One region of the Ruegeria sp. BB6 genome, then DNA from elsewhere that is predicted to be linked to it. Evidence: riboswitches for the same ligand, from Rfam matches in the RefSeq annotation. Region 1 holds a riboswitch; each other region holds the start of a gene.
What was found. Region 1 has a riboswitch for cobalamin ahead of ACR0B7_RS17570 (hypothetical protein). Riboswitches for the same ligand answer to the same signal wherever they lie in the genome.
Positions count from the first base shown of each region.

Region 2: linked by a shared signal. The riboswitch ahead of ACR0B7_RS02770 (DUF1636 domain-containing protein) and the one ahead of ACR0B7_RS17570 (hypothetical protein) in region 1 are both predicted to bind cobalamin.
Region 3: linked by a shared signal. The riboswitch ahead of ACR0B7_RS02840 (CbtB domain-containing protein) and the one ahead of ACR0B7_RS17570 (hypothetical protein) in region 1 are both predicted to bind cobalamin.

Region 1 covers NZ_JBQFUW010000008.1:161,351-166,750, reverse strand. The annotation lists gene ACR0B7_RS17585 (bifunctional 2',3'-cyclic-nucleotide 2'-phosphodiesterase/3'-nucleotidase) at 1-1,187, shown strand, start outside; RNA gene ffs (signal recognition particle sRNA small type) at 1,227-1,325, shown strand; gene ACR0B7_RS17575 (alpha/beta fold hydrolase) at 1,352-2,209, opposite strand; cobalamin riboswitch at 2,346-2,568, shown strand; gene ACR0B7_RS17570 (hypothetical protein) at 2,651-3,058, shown strand; gene ACR0B7_RS17565 (protein-tyrosine phosphatase family protein) at 3,061-3,567, opposite strand; gene ACR0B7_RS17560 (DNA polymerase III subunit gamma/tau) at 3,729-5,400, shown strand, end outside.
Region 2 covers NZ_JBQFUW010000001.1:566,142-571,541, forward strand. The annotation lists gene ACR0B7_RS02760 (NAD(P)-dependent oxidoreductase) at 1-932, opposite strand, end outside; gene ACR0B7_RS02765 (LysR substrate-binding domain-containing protein) at 1,033-1,917, shown strand; cobalamin riboswitch at 1,990-2,196, shown strand; gene ACR0B7_RS02770 (DUF1636 domain-containing protein) at 2,291-2,671, shown strand; gene cobW (cobalamin biosynthesis protein CobW) at 2,668-3,723, shown strand; gene cobN (cobaltochelatase subunit CobN) at 3,738-5,400, shown strand, end outside.
Region 3 covers NZ_JBQFUW010000001.1:579,112-584,511, forward strand. The annotation lists gene cobM (precorrin-4 C(11)-methyltransferase) at 1-382, shown strand, start outside; gene ACR0B7_RS02825 (cobyrinic acid a,c-diamide synthase CobB) at 375-1,691, shown strand; gene cobA (uroporphyrinogen-III C-methyltransferase) at 1,688-2,416, shown strand; gene cobF (precorrin-6A synthase (deacetylating)) at 2,409-3,152, shown strand; cobalamin riboswitch at 3,196-3,402, shown strand; gene ACR0B7_RS02840 (CbtB domain-containing protein) at 3,439-3,609, shown strand; gene ACR0B7_RS02845 (CbtA family protein) at 3,614-4,312, shown strand; gene ACR0B7_RS02850 (hypothetical protein) at 4,379-4,873, shown strand; gene ACR0B7_RS02855 (DUF1636 family protein) at 4,870-5,214, opposite strand; gene ACR0B7_RS02860 (DUF302 domain-containing protein) at 5,356-5,400, shown strand, end outside.

The DNA.
Region 1 (5,400 bases):
CCATTATCCCCTTGGCCACCGTGGATGGCATCGACGCGATCATCGCCGGACATTCGCATCTGACGCTTCCCGGGGCTGCGCATGACGGATTGGAGCATGTCGATTGGCAAAAAGGTTTCGTTCATGGAAAGCCGGTCGTGATGCCCGGCGCTGCGGGGTCGCATCTGGGGGTGATTGACCTGAACCTCAGCGCGGAACAAAACGGAAAATGGAGGGTCACCAGCCAACGCGCAGACCTGCGCCCCATATCACCCACCGCATCTTTGAACCCGCCGGTGGAAGACCCGGAAATGCGACGCCTGTTTGCCGAAGGACATGCTGCTACGCGAAAGATATCTGACCAGCCTGTTGGGAAAACACGGCGGCATCTGCACAGCTACTTCAGTTTTTGCGCTGCGGATCGTGGGCTTGCGCTAGTGGCGTCGGCTCAGGCCGCGGCCCTGCGGCCCTACCTGAAAGGCACCCCGCTCGAGAGCTTTCCGGTCCTATCGGCGGTTTCGCCTTCAAAATTCGGGGGCCGTGCCGGGCCGCGCTTTTTTACCGACGTGCCGCCGGGCCAGATCCGCTTGCGCCATGTTCACGACCTCAGCATTTTTCCGAACGAATTGATGGCCGTCATCGTCACGGCAGAGCAAGTGAAGGAATGGCTCGAAATGTCGGCCAGTGTCCTCAACCAGATGCAGCCGGGCCACCAGCGAGACTTATTGAGCCCCGGGCGCGCCGGTCACAACTTTGATGTCCTGCACGGTCTGACCTACCAGATCGATCTCAGCCACCCTGCCCGTTTCGATATGGGCGGCGACATGACCAACCCGTTGAACAGCCGGATTCGCGACCTGCGGTTCGACGGCCACCCCATTTGCAAGTCGCAGTCATTCGTAGTTGCCCTGAACAACTACAGGGCAAATGGCGGCGGGCATTTTCCGTTTGTTGATAGCGCACCGCAAAATCCCCTGCCGGTCTTGCCAATTCAACGCGCCCTGCGGGATTACCTGTCTGGCGTGACCGCCCCTGATCCGCTGGACAACGCCAAACCTCCGTTCACGCTTGCGCCAGTGCCCGGCGCTTTTGCCATCCTAAGAACTGGGGCCAAAGCCCTGCAACACTTGGCCGAACTGGACGAATTCGACCCAATGGCAATCGGGCAGGACGAGAGTGGGTTTACGCAAATTCGATTGACACTCTGACGGGTTGTCATTTGCGCGGCAGATGCCTATATCCACCCCTGAGAGGTTGGCGCGGGCGAGCGCCTCGCCAACCTGGTCAGGTCCGGAAGGAAGCAGCCACAACGAGCCCCGCTTGGGTCGATGTCCAACCTCTCACTTCTCCAAACCGAAAATGTGTTGCCGCGTCAGGCGATCAGACGGGGCCAAATGGCAGCGCTTCGGCGTGCAAAGATTCCGATATGCCCAATCTGTTTCAGTCCGAAATCTTGCGCTGACAACAAGTTCCGACGTGCACTTGGACCATAAAGGTTGGCCAGACGCCACACGGCCTTTGGCGGCGCCAGTTGGTCGTCTTCAAGCGCAAACAATTCCACGGGCTTTCCGTGCTTGGACCAGTCCGCAGCCGGTAGGCTTTTTCCGATTTCGGGCAGGTAATTCTGGGGCGCAGTGCACCAATCGCGCCACTGCCAATACACGCCTGACGGCAGATCAGCGCCAAACCCGGTGGCCTTGCCCGGCAGGTAGCCCAAAGATTTTACAACCAGAGGCACGTGGCCGTACCAGAACATCGAAGCCAAGGCGCGGTAGGGCCACGGGTGATCTGACAAAGTCGCCAGACCCGAACAGATACAGATCATACGGTCGATCTGTTCACAATCGGGCGAAACCGGGCCGAGCATGCCACCAAGGGAATGACCGATGCTCCACTGTTGCGCGTTAGGGAACCGTCTACGCATTTCGGCGCGCGCCGCAGGCATGTCATTCAAGGCCCAACCCGCCATTGTCGCCTGCGCGTCCTGCCTCCGCCCTGTCAGGGAATGGCCGAAATCGCTGTAGTCGTAGGTCAGACAGGCGATACCCTGTTCGGCCGCCAGCCAGTGAGCGAAGTGCTGGTAATAGTCTCGCGGAACACCCGTCGCGCCGTGCACGACGACGGCAATCTCTGGCTTTGTCATCGGCAAATACAATCGCGCCGACAATTTTGCCTGGCCAGAGGGAATCAAGAAATCCTCGGTCAGCACCGACTGCAAGTTATCCAACATGGGCCCTCTCGAAGCTACTGAACTGTTCGGTTCACTCTCCTATCGGGCCATTTGCGCCCACAGAGTCAAGAGCGCGCAAGAGTGACCATGCGTCCGTTTGAATTCTACTGCACGCTTGACTCGGAAGGATTTCACCCGCTAGCGATGGCGTGATGGTTCTCGTTCCCGATCTCTGGGAGCGGGATGAAAAGGGAACACGGTGCGGTCCCAACCGGAGAAACCGGAACGGACCAAGGCCGCGACTGCCCCCGCAACTGTAAGCGGTGAGCAATGCCGAGACACCACTGGCCAAATGGCTGGGAAGGTCGGCAACGCGAAGACCCGCAAGTCAGGAGACCTGCCATCGAACCAAAACCGAAACTCGGGCGGGGCGTCCGGGCAGGTCTTCAGTTCGCTGAACCTTCCTGACCAATGCCCCGGCCAACGCGCGGAGGGCGCAGTATGATCTGGAAGACAAAAACTCACGAATTTTCGGCAACGGTATGCCAGAAGACCGGCAAACCCTGCCCGGCGCTGGCTCAGATGGCGCGCGCATTGGCGGATGCGATGGCGACCGCGCAGCCTGCGACCAACCGTGAATTTGAGGTGGAGGGCAGCGGCGAGCTGGACCATTGCGCCGACGGGTGCACCGCACGTTTTCGCGCGGATCACGCTCAGATCAGGGTGTTTTGCGGCATTGGCTCTGACACGCCTTCCGCAATCCTGAATGAATACGCCGACCTGATGTTCGGCCAGGACACAACCTTCATGCCAGCCGGAGTTGTTTCTGAATTGCCGTGCGCAATGCTCCAGGTGACGACATTTGCGGCGCAACCGGCGTCCGCCGCGCAGCATCAGCTTGGGGTGTGACGTCAAACGCCTCGCGGAACCGGTGCCGTCGCCCAAGCAAGCTGCGCGGCGGTTTCCACGGCGCATGGCCTTGCGGCCCGCAATCTGCGCAGAGCCTGCTCAGGGTTTTCGCCGCTTTCCACCATGAGGCGCAATACCGTCATACCGGAACGCCCGCACCCGCCCCGGCAGTGCACCAGAACCTTGCCACCGCCTGAAAGTATCCGCCGTGCCGCAGCGCTGACTTCGGACCATTCTGTTTGCGACCCTGACGACGGGGCACCAAAGTCTTCGATCGGCAGGTGAACCCATTTGACCGAATTGCACTGCAAATCGTGTCCCAGCCCGCTCACCCTGGCATCTGCCATTTCGATGTCCGTCGTCATTGAGATCACCAGGTCTGGCCGCCATTCAAGGAGTGTTCCCAGATCCCCAGCGTAGTCCCCATGCCGACCCGGTATCGGAGCCAAGGCCACCAAGCCGGAACCAATCGGTACGGGATAGATTTCAAACTTGTCCAAAATAACCACGCAGCCCGCATAGAAGGCCCGCGAACGGGGCAAACATACTTACCAAAAGCTGTACCTCCTGCGATCTGTCATGCCAAATCGAAATTCATCGCACCCTGCTGTGGACGTAGACGGCGGGGGTCACTACGCTGCAAAGCTGATACGAATCCGACAGAGCAGACATGACCGAATCTCCAAGCCCCGCCTATCAGGTGCTCGCGCGTAAATACCGTCCTGAAACTTTTGCCGACCTCGTGGGCCAGGACGCGATGGTGCGCACGCTGAAAAACGCATTCGAGGCCGATCGGATCGCGCAGGCATTCATCATGACCGGCATTCGCGGCACCGGCAAAACCACGACGGCGCGGATCATTGCCAAGGGCATGAACTGCATCGGACCAGACGGCGAGGGCAAAGCGACGATCGAACCCTGCGGCCAGTGCGAACACTGCGTGGCCATCATGGAAGGCCGCCATGTTGACGTGATGGAGATGGACGCCGCAAGCCGCACCGGTGTGAACGACATTCGCGAGATCATCGAAAGTGTCCGCTATCGCGCCGCCAGTGCACGCTACAAGATATACATCATCGACGAAGTTCACATGTTGTCGAACAGTGCGTTCAACGCTCTGCTCAAGACCCTTGAGGAACCGCCCGAGCACGTGAAGTTCATCTTCGCCACCACCGAGATCCGCAAGGTTCCGGTGACGGTCCTGTCCCGGTGTCAGCGCTTTGACCTGCGCCGGATCGAACCCGAGGACATGATCGGCCTGCTGAAAAAGATCGCAACTGCCGAGAACGCTCAGATCGCCGAGGATGCTCTGGCGCTGATCACCCGCGCAGCGGAAGGATCGGCCCGGGATGCGACCTCGTTGCTGGATCAGGCTATTTCGCACGGTGCCGGGGAAACCAGTGCCGATCAGGTGCGGGCCATGCTGGGATTGGCCGATCGCGGGCGTGTGCTGGACCTGATGGACATGATCCTGCGCGGCGATACCGCCGGAGCTTTGACGGAGCTGGGCGGCCAATATGCCGAAGGTGCCGACCCACTGGCCGTGCTGCGCGATCTGGCCGAGATCACGCATTGGGTCTCGGTGGTCAAGATAACGCCGGACGCTGCAGAAGACCCGACTGTCTCGCCTGACGAACGCGCGCGGGGCGTTCAGATGGCCGAAGCCCTTCCGATGCGCATCCTGACCCGGATGTGGCAGATGCTGTTGAAAGCGCTCGAAGAGGTTTCGGCCGCGCCAAATGCGATGATGTCGGCGGAAATGGCCATTATCCGGCTGACCCATGTCGCCGACCTGCCCACCCCGGAAGATCTGATCAGACGTCTTCAGGACGCGCCACCCCCTGCCCCCAACGGCGGACCCGGCGGCGGAATGCCAGCGCCGTCGCACGGCACCGTTCAGGCTCATGCGCCGTCAGTACAGTCTTACGCGGCGCCAGCAGGTGGCGGCGCGGGCGCACCCAGCGCAGCTTTGGCGCGGGACACTCAGACCGCCTTGGCCCGGTATCCGACCTTTGAACATGTGGTCGAACTGATCCGCACTAACCGGGACGTGAAACTGCTGGTCGAGGTTGAAAACGGCGTGCGTCTGGTTTCGTACCAGCCGGGACGGATCGAGTTTACTCCGGCCGACAATGCTCCGACGGATTTGGCGCAAAGGCTGGGATCGGCGTTGCAACGCTGGACCGGAAATCGCTGGGCGGTATCAGTCGTATCGGACGGTGACACGGCGACAATCGCCGAGGTCAGGGACGCCGCAGACCTCGCGCTGCGTGCGCAGGCCGAGCAGCATCCGCTGGTTCAGGCGGTGCTGGAACAGTTCCCAAAAGCTTGGATCAAAAGGA
Region 2 (5,400 bases), on a different contig from region 1:
ACTACCTCATAGCCGGGCTCTTCCGGCTCATCGTCTTCCATTTCAACGGGAAACCCGGGAGCGGTGATGTCCAGACCTGTCGCGTCCTCAAGACGGCGAATAATGTTGGGAGAGAGCTCTCGGTCGCCGTAACGCGCTATTGCATCGTCAAAAATACGCATCATCAGCGGGTTCATTTCCAGCGGGACACCCGCGCGGTCTGCGACCTCTTGAAACAGGCCAATGTCCTTTTTCACAAGATCCATGGTGAACGAAATATCCCTTGAACCGTTCAGGATGACCTGACTTTCGGTCTCGTGAACGAATGAAGTCCCCGAGGAGATCTTGATCGCTTCGTATGTCGTATTCAGGTCCATCCCCGCAGCCTTGGCCGTCACCAACGCTTCGGCGCAGGTAATCAGATTCGCCGTTGCAAGGTAGTTTGTCAGGACTTTCAACACAGAAGCGGATCCCAGATCCCCGGTATGTAGAATACGCCTGCCCATTGTTGTCAGGAACGGCAATATGCGCTCGAAAGTCTGTCTGTCACATCCCGCGAAGATCGAGATATTGCCCGTTGCCGCGCGATGACACCCACCTGAGACCGGGCAATCAACGGCAGCCCCTCCGCGGTCCATGACCAGTGCGCCCAGACGCTTTACCTCGGCTTCGTCTGTCGTGGACATCTCCATCCATATCTTTCCTGGCCTAACCTCGGGCAACATGTCCTGCATCACAGCGTCCGACGCTGCAGGAGACGGCAGACACGTGATCACGGCATCGCAATCGCGCATCATTTGCGCTGGGTTTTCGGCGGCCTGCGCGCCTTTGGCGACAAATTCGGAAACCAGATCCGAGCTTAGGTCATGGACGACCAGATCAACGCCGTTTCGCAAAAGCGAGCCTGATAGCTTCGCGCCGACATTGCCCAATCCGATAAAGCCCACTTTCATAGCGATTCCTCCCGATAGATTCACCCCGACTATCCTTGTTGCGAAACACGAACTGAAACGAATAATAATCGGCTTTATGACATGAATTTTTTGGTGATAAATGGATCGTGTTCCCAACCTCGTATGGCTGCGCAGCTTTGAATCCGCGGCACGGCACTTGAATTTCACGACAACGGCGCGTGAACTTGGGCTGACCCAGACCGCCGTATCACTGCATATCCGGTCTCTGGAAGCTGAGCTGGGCCAGCAACTGTTCACCAGAAAAGCACGGCGGCTGGACCTGACCGAGTTGGGCCAGTCCTATTCTCTGACAGTCAGACGAGCGCTAGCCGATATCTCGCTGTCCACCAACAGCCTGTTCGGTCCAACATCGCGTCAGACATTGACGGTAAGGGCTGCGATCTCAACGGCGACATATTGGATCGCCGCCGAGTTGCCAGATTTCTGCGCACGGCATCCAGATACTCCAGTCCGCCTTGTGTCACATATCTGGAATGACAACCTCGCTCCTGATGACGTGGATGTCGAAATCAGGTTGGGATACGGGGACTGGCCGGGTGTGACGTCGGAAAAGCTGACCGAGGAAAGGCTGGTTCCCGTAAAACGCGCAGGCGGGGCGCTGTCAAAGCTGAAAGACCTGCAATCCGGCCCCCTGATCCACATCCTTGGATACGAGGACAACTGGGCACGTTATTTTGAAGCGACCGGGCTGGCGCATTCCAGCATGCCGCCGCTTTATTCTGCCGACACCTCTGTCGCTGCGCTGCAACTGGTGATGGCCGGAGCGGGTTATGCGACGATATTGGAGCGTTTTGCCAGAAACGCCATTGCCCAGGGCGCGCCCATTGAACTGGCCGGACCCGCGATTCCCTTTGCGCAATCGCACTACCTGATCTGCGGGCCAGAAGAACCTCATCCCTCGGCGGCGGTCTGGCTGTTTCGTGCCTGGCTGCGTGAAAGGGTGGCAGAACATGCCGCTGACTGACATTGGCTGGTCGCTTTTCCAACCTAGAGGATTTCAGACCGTCCGCCACGCTTGACAAGCCCCCCGCCCGTGCCGCATGTCCGATCCGTTGGTGTCCTCGATAGAGGATGAAAAGGGAATGTGTCAGCGGATCTTCCGTAAAACACAGCCGCCCCCGCGACCGTGACCGGAGAGGGTGCCCAAAGCCACTGGCCGAAAGGCCGGGAAGGCGGGACATCCGACAGAGGCCCGCCTCTGACATCCGCAAGCCGGGAGACCTGCCAGCACCCGAAGATGTAACCGGACGGGGTGTTCCGGTGTCGGGCCCATGTCGCAACACGTGGCCCGCATGAGACCCCGTCCCCCACAAAGAGGATTTGGGGGGATGAGAGACATGACCGAGACCGCTCCGGTCGAACTGCTGGTCTGCACCACCTGCCGCCGGGGTCTGCCTGTCGAGGATGACGCGCAGCGGCCTGGCGCTTTGCTGCACAAAGCTCTTGAGCAAGCCGAACTACCAGAGGGCGTGACCCTGAAAGCGGTGGAGTGCCTGTCGAATTGCGATCAGGGATGCTCGATCGTTTTGCGCGGCGGGCCGGATCGCTGGACGTTCGTATATGAGCACCTCAATGAAAGCGACCATGTCGAAACCATCGTCGAAGGCGCGACCAAGTACCTTGCGACCGAAGACGGCCTGGTCAAATGGCGCGAGCGCCCCGAACATTTCCGCAAAAACTGCGCAGCCCGCATTCCCCCGATTGGAGCCCTGAAATGAGCAATCTTGAGAAACTTCCTGTCACTGTGATCACCGGCTTTCTGGGCTCGGGCAAGACCACGCTGGTGCGCCACCTGATGCAGAACCCGCAGGGCAAACGTCTGGCCGTCGTGGTCAACGAATTCGGCGATGTGGGCGTGGATGGCGATATCCTGAAGTCCTGCGCCATTCCTGATTGTCCGGCGGAAAACATCATGGAACTGGCAAATGGCTGCATTTGCTGCACCGTGGCCGATGATTTCATCCCCACGATCGAGGCGCTGATGGCGCTTGAGCCGCGTCCGGATCACATCCTGATCGAAACATCCGGTTTGGCGCTGCCGAAACCGCTGCTGAAGGCGTTCGACTGGCCCGATATCCGGTCCAAAATCACCGTGGACGGCGTAATCGCTCTGGCCGATGCCGAGGCCGTCGCCGCCGGTCGCTTTGCCCCCAATGTCGAGGCGGTGGATGCCCAGCGCATGGCCGACGATTCCATCGACCACGAAACGCCTCTGTCCGAGGTGTTCGAGGATCAGATTTCCTGCGCCGATATCATCCTGCTGACCAAGCCCGATCTGGCCGGTCCCGAGGGCGTCGCCAAAGCCAAAGAGATCATCGCAGCCGAAGCCCCGCGCCCTCTGCCCGTGGTTGAGGTCGCCGAAGGCGTGGTAGACGTCCGCGTCGTGTTGGGCCTTGAGGCTGCCGCCGAGGATGACATGGACGCCCGCCCCAGCCATCATGACGGCCACCACGATCACGAGCATGACGATTTTGAAAGCATCATCGTCGAGCTGCCCGAGCAGACCGACCCCCTCGATCTGGTTGCCAAGATCGAACGACTGGCCAAGGAACTGAATATCCTGCGCGTCAAAGGCTATGCCGCCGTTCAGGGCAAACCGATGCGCCTGCTGGTTCAGGCCGTGGGTGCGCGCGTGCGTCATCAGTATGACCGCCCGTGGGAACCCGGCGAGGATCGCCGCTCGCGCCTGGTGGTGATCGCCGAGCATGACGATATCAAAGAGGCTGAAATCCGCGATATTCTCGTGGGGGTCACCGAGGCCGCCGAGTAAGCACAGGGTAAACTATGCACGTCGTCTTCCGCGAAAGCCACGGGCTCGAGGAAACCGAGACCCCGACCGATCTGGGCCAGAGCCCGGCGGATTTGGTGGTGCTGTCCTTCTCGGACAGCGACCTCGGCGCTTTCGCGGCGGGCTGGCATCGCGGTGGCGGGCCGGAAGGTCGGATGCCGACCCTGCGGCTGGCCAATCTGACGGCTCTGAAACACCCCCTCTCGGTGGATACTTATGTCGAGCAGACGCTTGATGGTGCAAAGGGCATCCTGATCCGTCTGATCGGCGGAGTGCCTTATTGGGCCTACGGGTTGCAACAGGTTCTGGCGCTGGCGCAGGCCAAGGGGATCGCTGTGGCCGTCCTGCCCGCTGACGGGCGCGAGGATACACGGCTGGACGACTATTCCACCCTGCCCGTTTCGACCCTGCGCCGGTTGGCGCATCTGTGCGATACGGGCGGCGAAGTTGCAGCTCAGGCTGCCTTGGCGCAAATGGCGCTGGCTGCGGGGCTTTATGCCGGGCCGGTAATGGGTGCCAAAACCCTGCCCGAATGTGGCGCATGGTGCCCGGATCGGGGCGTGATCCCGGTGGAAAAGGCGTTCACTGGTGATGCAAAACGTATCCCCGTCACGTTCTATCGCGCCTATCTGACCTCGGCCGATACCGCTCCGGTGGCCGCGCTGATCCGCAGCCTCCGTGCGCGGGGATTGGACGCCGTGGGCCTGTTCGCGCCCTCGCTGAAAGCCCCGGCCGCCGCTGACTGGCTGCGTGAAAACATCTCAGCGCTGAACCCGTCGGCTATCATCAACGCCACCTCATTCTCTGGCAAAGGCGCGTCGGGTACGTCCCCCTTGGACGCCGCGAATGTCCCGGTGTTTCAGGTCGCACTGGCCACCTCGCGCCGCAAAGCCTGGGCCGAGGCAGAGCGCGGCCTGTCCCCCGCCGACCTCGCCATGCATGTGGTCCTGCCCGAAGTGGACGGGCGGATCAACGCGGGTATTGCGTCCTTCAAGGAACCAGGCAAACGCGATCCCGATCTCGAATATTCCCGCTTCGCACACCGGGCCGAAAGTGAGCGGATCGAGGCGATCATCGACCGCGTCACCGGCTGGCTGAACCTGCAGGACAAGCCCAAGGCCGATCAGGTGCCTGCGCTGGTGCTGTCCACCTATCCCGGCAAGGACTGGCAGATGGCCCATGCGGTTGGTCTGGACGCACTCGCCTCGGCCGAGGCAATGCTGTCGGACCTGCAGACCGAGGGCTATGATACCGCCCCTGCCGAACCAATCTCCGAGGCGCTGTTGGACGCGCGTATTTCGTGGCCGCTGACCGAGTATCAAACCGCACTGGCGGACCTGCCCGAACAACTGCGCACTGACCTGCAAACGGTTTGGGGCACGCCCGAGGATGATCCCGCATTCGCCGATGGAGCCTTCCATTTCACCGCGCTGCGCCGGGGCAAGGCTCTGATCGCGCTGCAACCCGAACGCGGAACGCCCGAACTGCGCGATGACGACTACCACGACCTGTCGCGCACCCCGCGCCACAGCTATGTTGCCTTCTACCTGTGGCTGCGCAAAAGCCTGCGCGCCGATGCGCTGATCCATATCGGCGCGCACGGCACGCTGGAATGGCTGCCGGGCAAATCCGTCGCGCTGTCTGCCGATTGCTGGCCCG
Region 3 (5,400 bases), on a different contig from region 1:
GCCGGGCCGCGCATCCTCGATGCCCGAAGGTGAGACGTTGGAAAACTTTGCCCGCACAGGCGCAACGCTGGCCATCCACCTGTCGATCGGCAATCTGGACAAAGTGCTCGCAGACCTGATCCCGGCCTATGGAGCAGACTGCCCCGTCGCCGTTGTCTATCGCGCAAGCTGGCCGGATGAACGCATAATCCGCGCAACGCTAAACACGCTAAAGGATGCGCTGGACGAAAGTATCTCGCGCACGGCTCTGATCATGGTTGGTCCGGCTTTGGCAGGTGAAGGATTTGACGAAAGCTGTCTGTATTCCAAGGATTACGACCGCCGCTATCGTCCACAAAGCGCGGACAGCCCGTGGTCAAGCTGGAGCCACGGCGATGACTAACCCTCCGGGTCTGCTGATTTCCGCTCCGTCTTCGGGGACTGGAAAAACCACCGTCATGCTGGGGCTTCTAAGGGCACTGGCCCAAGATGGGCTGACCGTGCAACCGTTCAAAAGCGGACCGGATTATATCGACCCGGCCTTCCACAGGGCGGCTGCTGGTCGTGCCTCGTTCAACCTTGATAGCTGGGCGATGGGAGAGCCGCTTTTGTCTGCGATCTCGGCACAAGCCGAGGGCGCGGATATCGTTGTGGCCGAGGGATCGATGGGCCTGTTCGACGGCGTTACCAAACCCGGTGAGCTTGGGCACGGCTCTAGCGCGGAAACCGCACAACGGATGGGGTGGCCCGTCGTTTTGGTGCTGGATGTCGGGGGGCAGGCACAATCTGCGGCGGCAACAGCACTGGGTTTTCGGATGTACAATCCCGATCTTCCCTTTGCAGGCGTGATCCTGAACCGCTGTGCCAGTCCACGTCATGAGCGTTTAACACGGCTGGGCATGGAACGCGCCGGGTTGCCTGTTCTGGGCGTTTTGCCGCGCCGGGGCGACCTAACGCTTCCTGAGCGGCATCTCGGTCTGATTCAAGCTGTTGAGCACCCTGACCTTGAAAGCGCAATCGTTGGATATGCCGCGTTTCTTCGGGAACACGTGGATCTTGAGGCCATCAAGCGTGCGGCTTCCTCAGGCCCCAAGAGGCCATCGTCATCCGCGCTGCCGCGGCCTCCGGCGCAGCGGATCGCGCTGGCTCGGGACGCGGCGTTTTCCTTTACCTATCCGCACTTGTTGGAAGGGTGGCGCGCTGCTGGCGCAGAAATTCTGCCCTTTTCGCCGCTGGCGGATGAGCCACCCGCACCTGACGCGGATTTGGTCTGGTTGCCGGGCGGCTATCCCGAGCTTCACGCAGGCACACTCGCCGCTGCCACAACGTTCTTAACCGGCCTACGCAAACACGCAGAAACCAAGCCCGTTCACGGTGAGTGCGGAGGTTACATGACACTTGGACAAGCCCTTGTCGACAAGGAGGGCACCCAACATCAGATGGCAGGATTGCTGGGTCTTGTAACGTCCTATGAGAAGCGCAAGTTCAACCTTGGGTATCGCCGAGCCGAACTGCTGGCCCCGATGCCCGGATTTGACGTCAAGACACCGCTAAGGGGACACGAATTCCACTACTCCTCCATTCTCGAACAACCGGACGCACCATTGGCGCGCGTTTTCGACGCTGAAGGAGCTGAAGGACCGCAGACCGGGTCGGTACGCGGCAATGTGACCGGCACGTTCTTTCACTTGATCGCGGAGGCCACGGCATGAGCGGGTTTGTCTCATTCATAGGTTCCGGCCCCGGCGATCCTGAGTTGCTGACGTTGAAAGCAGTCGACCGGATGCAAAAGGCGGACGCCGTGCTGTTTGACGACCTCAGCAGCGGCCCGATCCTGTCCCACGCGCGGGACGATGCTGATCTGGTTGGCGTCGGCAAACGGGCCGGGCGGCCCTCGCCCAAGCAGGATCACGTTAGCCGACTATTGGTCGATTACGCCAATACCGGCGCACGTGTGGTGCGTTTGAAATCGGGCGATGGGGGCTTGTTCGGACGGCTCGAGGAAGAACTGGTCGCCCTGCGCGAAGCTGGCATCGAGTACGAGATCATTCCGGGCATTCCTTCGGCGGTCGCCGCCGCGGCCGCCGCCGGTATTCCCCTAACCCGTCGGCTGACCGCCCGGCGCGTGCAATTTGTCACAGGCCACGATGTCAGCGGCAAACTGCCCGACGATCTGAATCTGCCCGCTTTGGCCGACCCGGACGCAACGACCGTGGTTTTCATGGGCAAACGGACTTTCCCCCTTCTGGTCAGAGCGTTGCACGATCACGGCCTGCCGCTGGACACCCCGGCATTGATGGCCGAATCCGTGTCGACACCCGACCAGAAATTGCATCGCTCCTCGGTCGGTGAACTCTCCGAGAAGTTGGAGGCTGAGATCGGCACGGCCCCTGCCCTGATCCTTTACGGCCCATTGGCAGAGCTTGAAGATGTTTGATCTGACCCTTGTCGGCATCGGTACCGGCAATCCCGACCACGTCACCTTTCAAGGCGCAAAAGCCATTCGGTCGGCGGACCTGATCCTGATTCCCCGCAAGGGTGAAAACAAGGCCGATCTTGCAGGGCTGCGTGAGGAAATCATCCAAGCCGTGACTGATACGCCTCCTCAGATCGCCTATTTCGATATCCCCAAACGCCGCTCGGATGATGGATACCTCCGCGGCGTGGACGAATGGCACGATGCTATTGCCCTTCGTTGGCAACACGCCATATCGGCCCACCCAAAGGCGCAACATGTCGCCCTGCTGATCTGGGGCGATCCGTCGCTTTATGACAGCTCGCTGAGAATTGCGTCGCGCCTGAACCCCCAACCGGAAACCCGGGTGATTCCCGGTATTACTGCTTTGCAGGCGTTGACCGCCGCCCACGCGGTTCCGATCAACGAACTGGGCGCGCCGTATGTCGTGACAACCGGGCGCCGAATCCGAGAGGAAGGATGGCCGCGAAACGCCTCGAAAGTCGCTGTCATGCTGGACGGGGAATGTTCTTTCCAGAGCCTTGAGATGAAGGACTATGACATTTGGTGGGGCGCTTACGTGGGAATGAAAGAGGAAACTCTGATCCAAGGCCCACTGGCCGAAGTCTCTGGGCAGATTTTGAAAACCCGTGCGCAAGCCCGCGCAGACCACGGGTGGATCATGGATGTCTATTTGCTGAAAAAGCGCGGTATCTGACGCAAAAGGTCGCAAATGACGATTGCGCCCCTGCCCTCATAAGGGCTAAATGGAGGCGTCTGGTCCCGCCGGAGAAATCCGGATGCTAAGAGGGAATTTGGTGCGACTGCCAGTGCAGTCAAGTCCAGAGCCGCCCCCGCGACTGTAAGCGGAGAGCCCTTGTTCAACCAGCCACTCCTGATTTCAGGGGGAAGGCGAACAGGTGCATCGACCCGCAAGCCAGGAGACCTGCCAGGCGAAAAATTGAAACACCGGCCGTCGGGTGCGGCGGCAAAGGAGAAAAAAGATGGCAACACAAACAACAACGGCATCCGCATCGCGCGCTGGCTTCTTTCCGGTCATGTTCGCAGTGGTTCTGGGCCTGGGCGTTATCACGCTGACCGGGCATGTTCAGGCAGCCGCCCTGCACGACGCAGCGCACGACGTTCGTCACGCGACCGGCTTCCCCTGCCACTAAGACCATGTTTAGCCGTATTCTAACCAGCGCGTTGTTCGCTGGTGCTGCAGCGGGGCTGATTGCCGCCTTGCTGCAGTTGGTCTTTGTGCAACCTGTGCTTTTGCACGCCGAGCTGTATGAATCGGGCGAATTGGTCCATTTCGGCGGAGAATCCGTCAGCGCTCACCCTGAGCTGCCGGGCATGTTCTCGGACCTGTTCCGCGACGCCCTGAGCGTGATTTTTACCATGCTGACCTATACCGGCTACGCCTTGGTGATGGTGGCGCTGATGTCGGTGGCGGAAGGCAATGGGCACAAGATTGACGGTCGAACTGGCGTGCTTTGGGGTCTGGCCGGATTCGTCGCGTTCCACCTTGCGCCCGGCTTTACGCTGGCCCCTGAGGTGCCCGGAGTTGCTGCGGCCGACGTTTATGCGCGTCAGGTCTGGTGGTTTGCCACCGTTGCGGCTGCGGTAGTTGCCATGTGGCTTATCGCATTCGGCGGAAACCTGATCAGCTACGTGATCGCGGCTGCTCTGCTTCTTGCGCCTCATCTGATCGGAGCGCCGGAACCGGATGTATTCACCGGACCTGTCCCAACCGAGATCGGCGCGCTGTTTGCCGCTCGTGCTTTAGGTATCGGACTGGTGGCTTGGGTCCTTGTCGGTGCCTTCGCCGGGTATTTCTGGCAGCATGAAGGCCAACGTACCGAAGCAACGGCCTAATCGTCGAACAGACACGCGCGCCGGGTTCTACCCGGCGCGTTTTCTTTTTGTTTTCAAGGAACTGAAATGGCACGTTCACTTGCCCTTTTTGCAATCGGTCTTGTTTTCGGCGGGGGCGCTGGTTTCGTCGTCGCCGCCGCAAACGGGGTCACTTTCGACGGTCACGACCACGGAGATCCGTCACACCACTCAGGCACGGCCGCGGAATCGGTGGCGCATGACCACTCTGCCAGCGTGAACCTACCTTCAGGCGAAAACGCGCCTGACGTGTCTGTCGCGCTAACGAAAGATCCAATGGCGGGGTGGAACCTGCATGTCATGCCCGAGAACTTTCGGTTCTCACCTGAGAACGCCTCGACCGAGGACAAACCCGGAGAAGGCCACGCACATGTTTATGTCAACGGCGAAAAACTGGCGCGGCTCTATGGCAACTGGATGCATATCAGCGACCTGCCGAAAGGTGAGGTCGAGGTGGCTGTCTCGTTGAACTCGAACAGCCACAGCGCACTGACCGTTGACGGCGCACCCGTCAGCGCCACGGTCACGGTTCAGGTCGACTAAAGCGCGGGAATGCGCGCGCGCAAGCACATCCGAAGTCGCCCGCATGGTCGGGCGTCTTCGATCCACCCCTTTGGGCTGCTCAGGTAGGTCAGGCAAGTCGCGGCGATATCGTCCGCATCCCTCACCACATCGACCCCCGAAAACACGTAAGACGCCCGCCCCTGCCCTTGCAGCGCCAAGGCTGTGGGCTCAGCGCAACTGCTGAAACAGGCTTGGTCGCCCAATGTCACCTGATCCTGCAGGCCAGCTGTTTTCAGCGCTTGCTGCACTGCCTGCAACTCAGCCGCGTGGTCGCGGGAACCGGAACAACTCTTGCAGATCAATAAGCGTATCTGATCCAAAGCAGACCTCGTTTCCTGTCATCCGCCTGTTTCTGAGCCTTTATGATCCGCCGCGCAATCCTGAAAGCGCACAAGATTGTGACTGCGCGGCGCAGTTGTTTCTGGCAAGTTTCGCTTGGGCACGTCTCAGGAGATCGTCATATGAAAGCTCTCTGGTTTGCGTTGGCAATTTTACCGCTGTCTGCT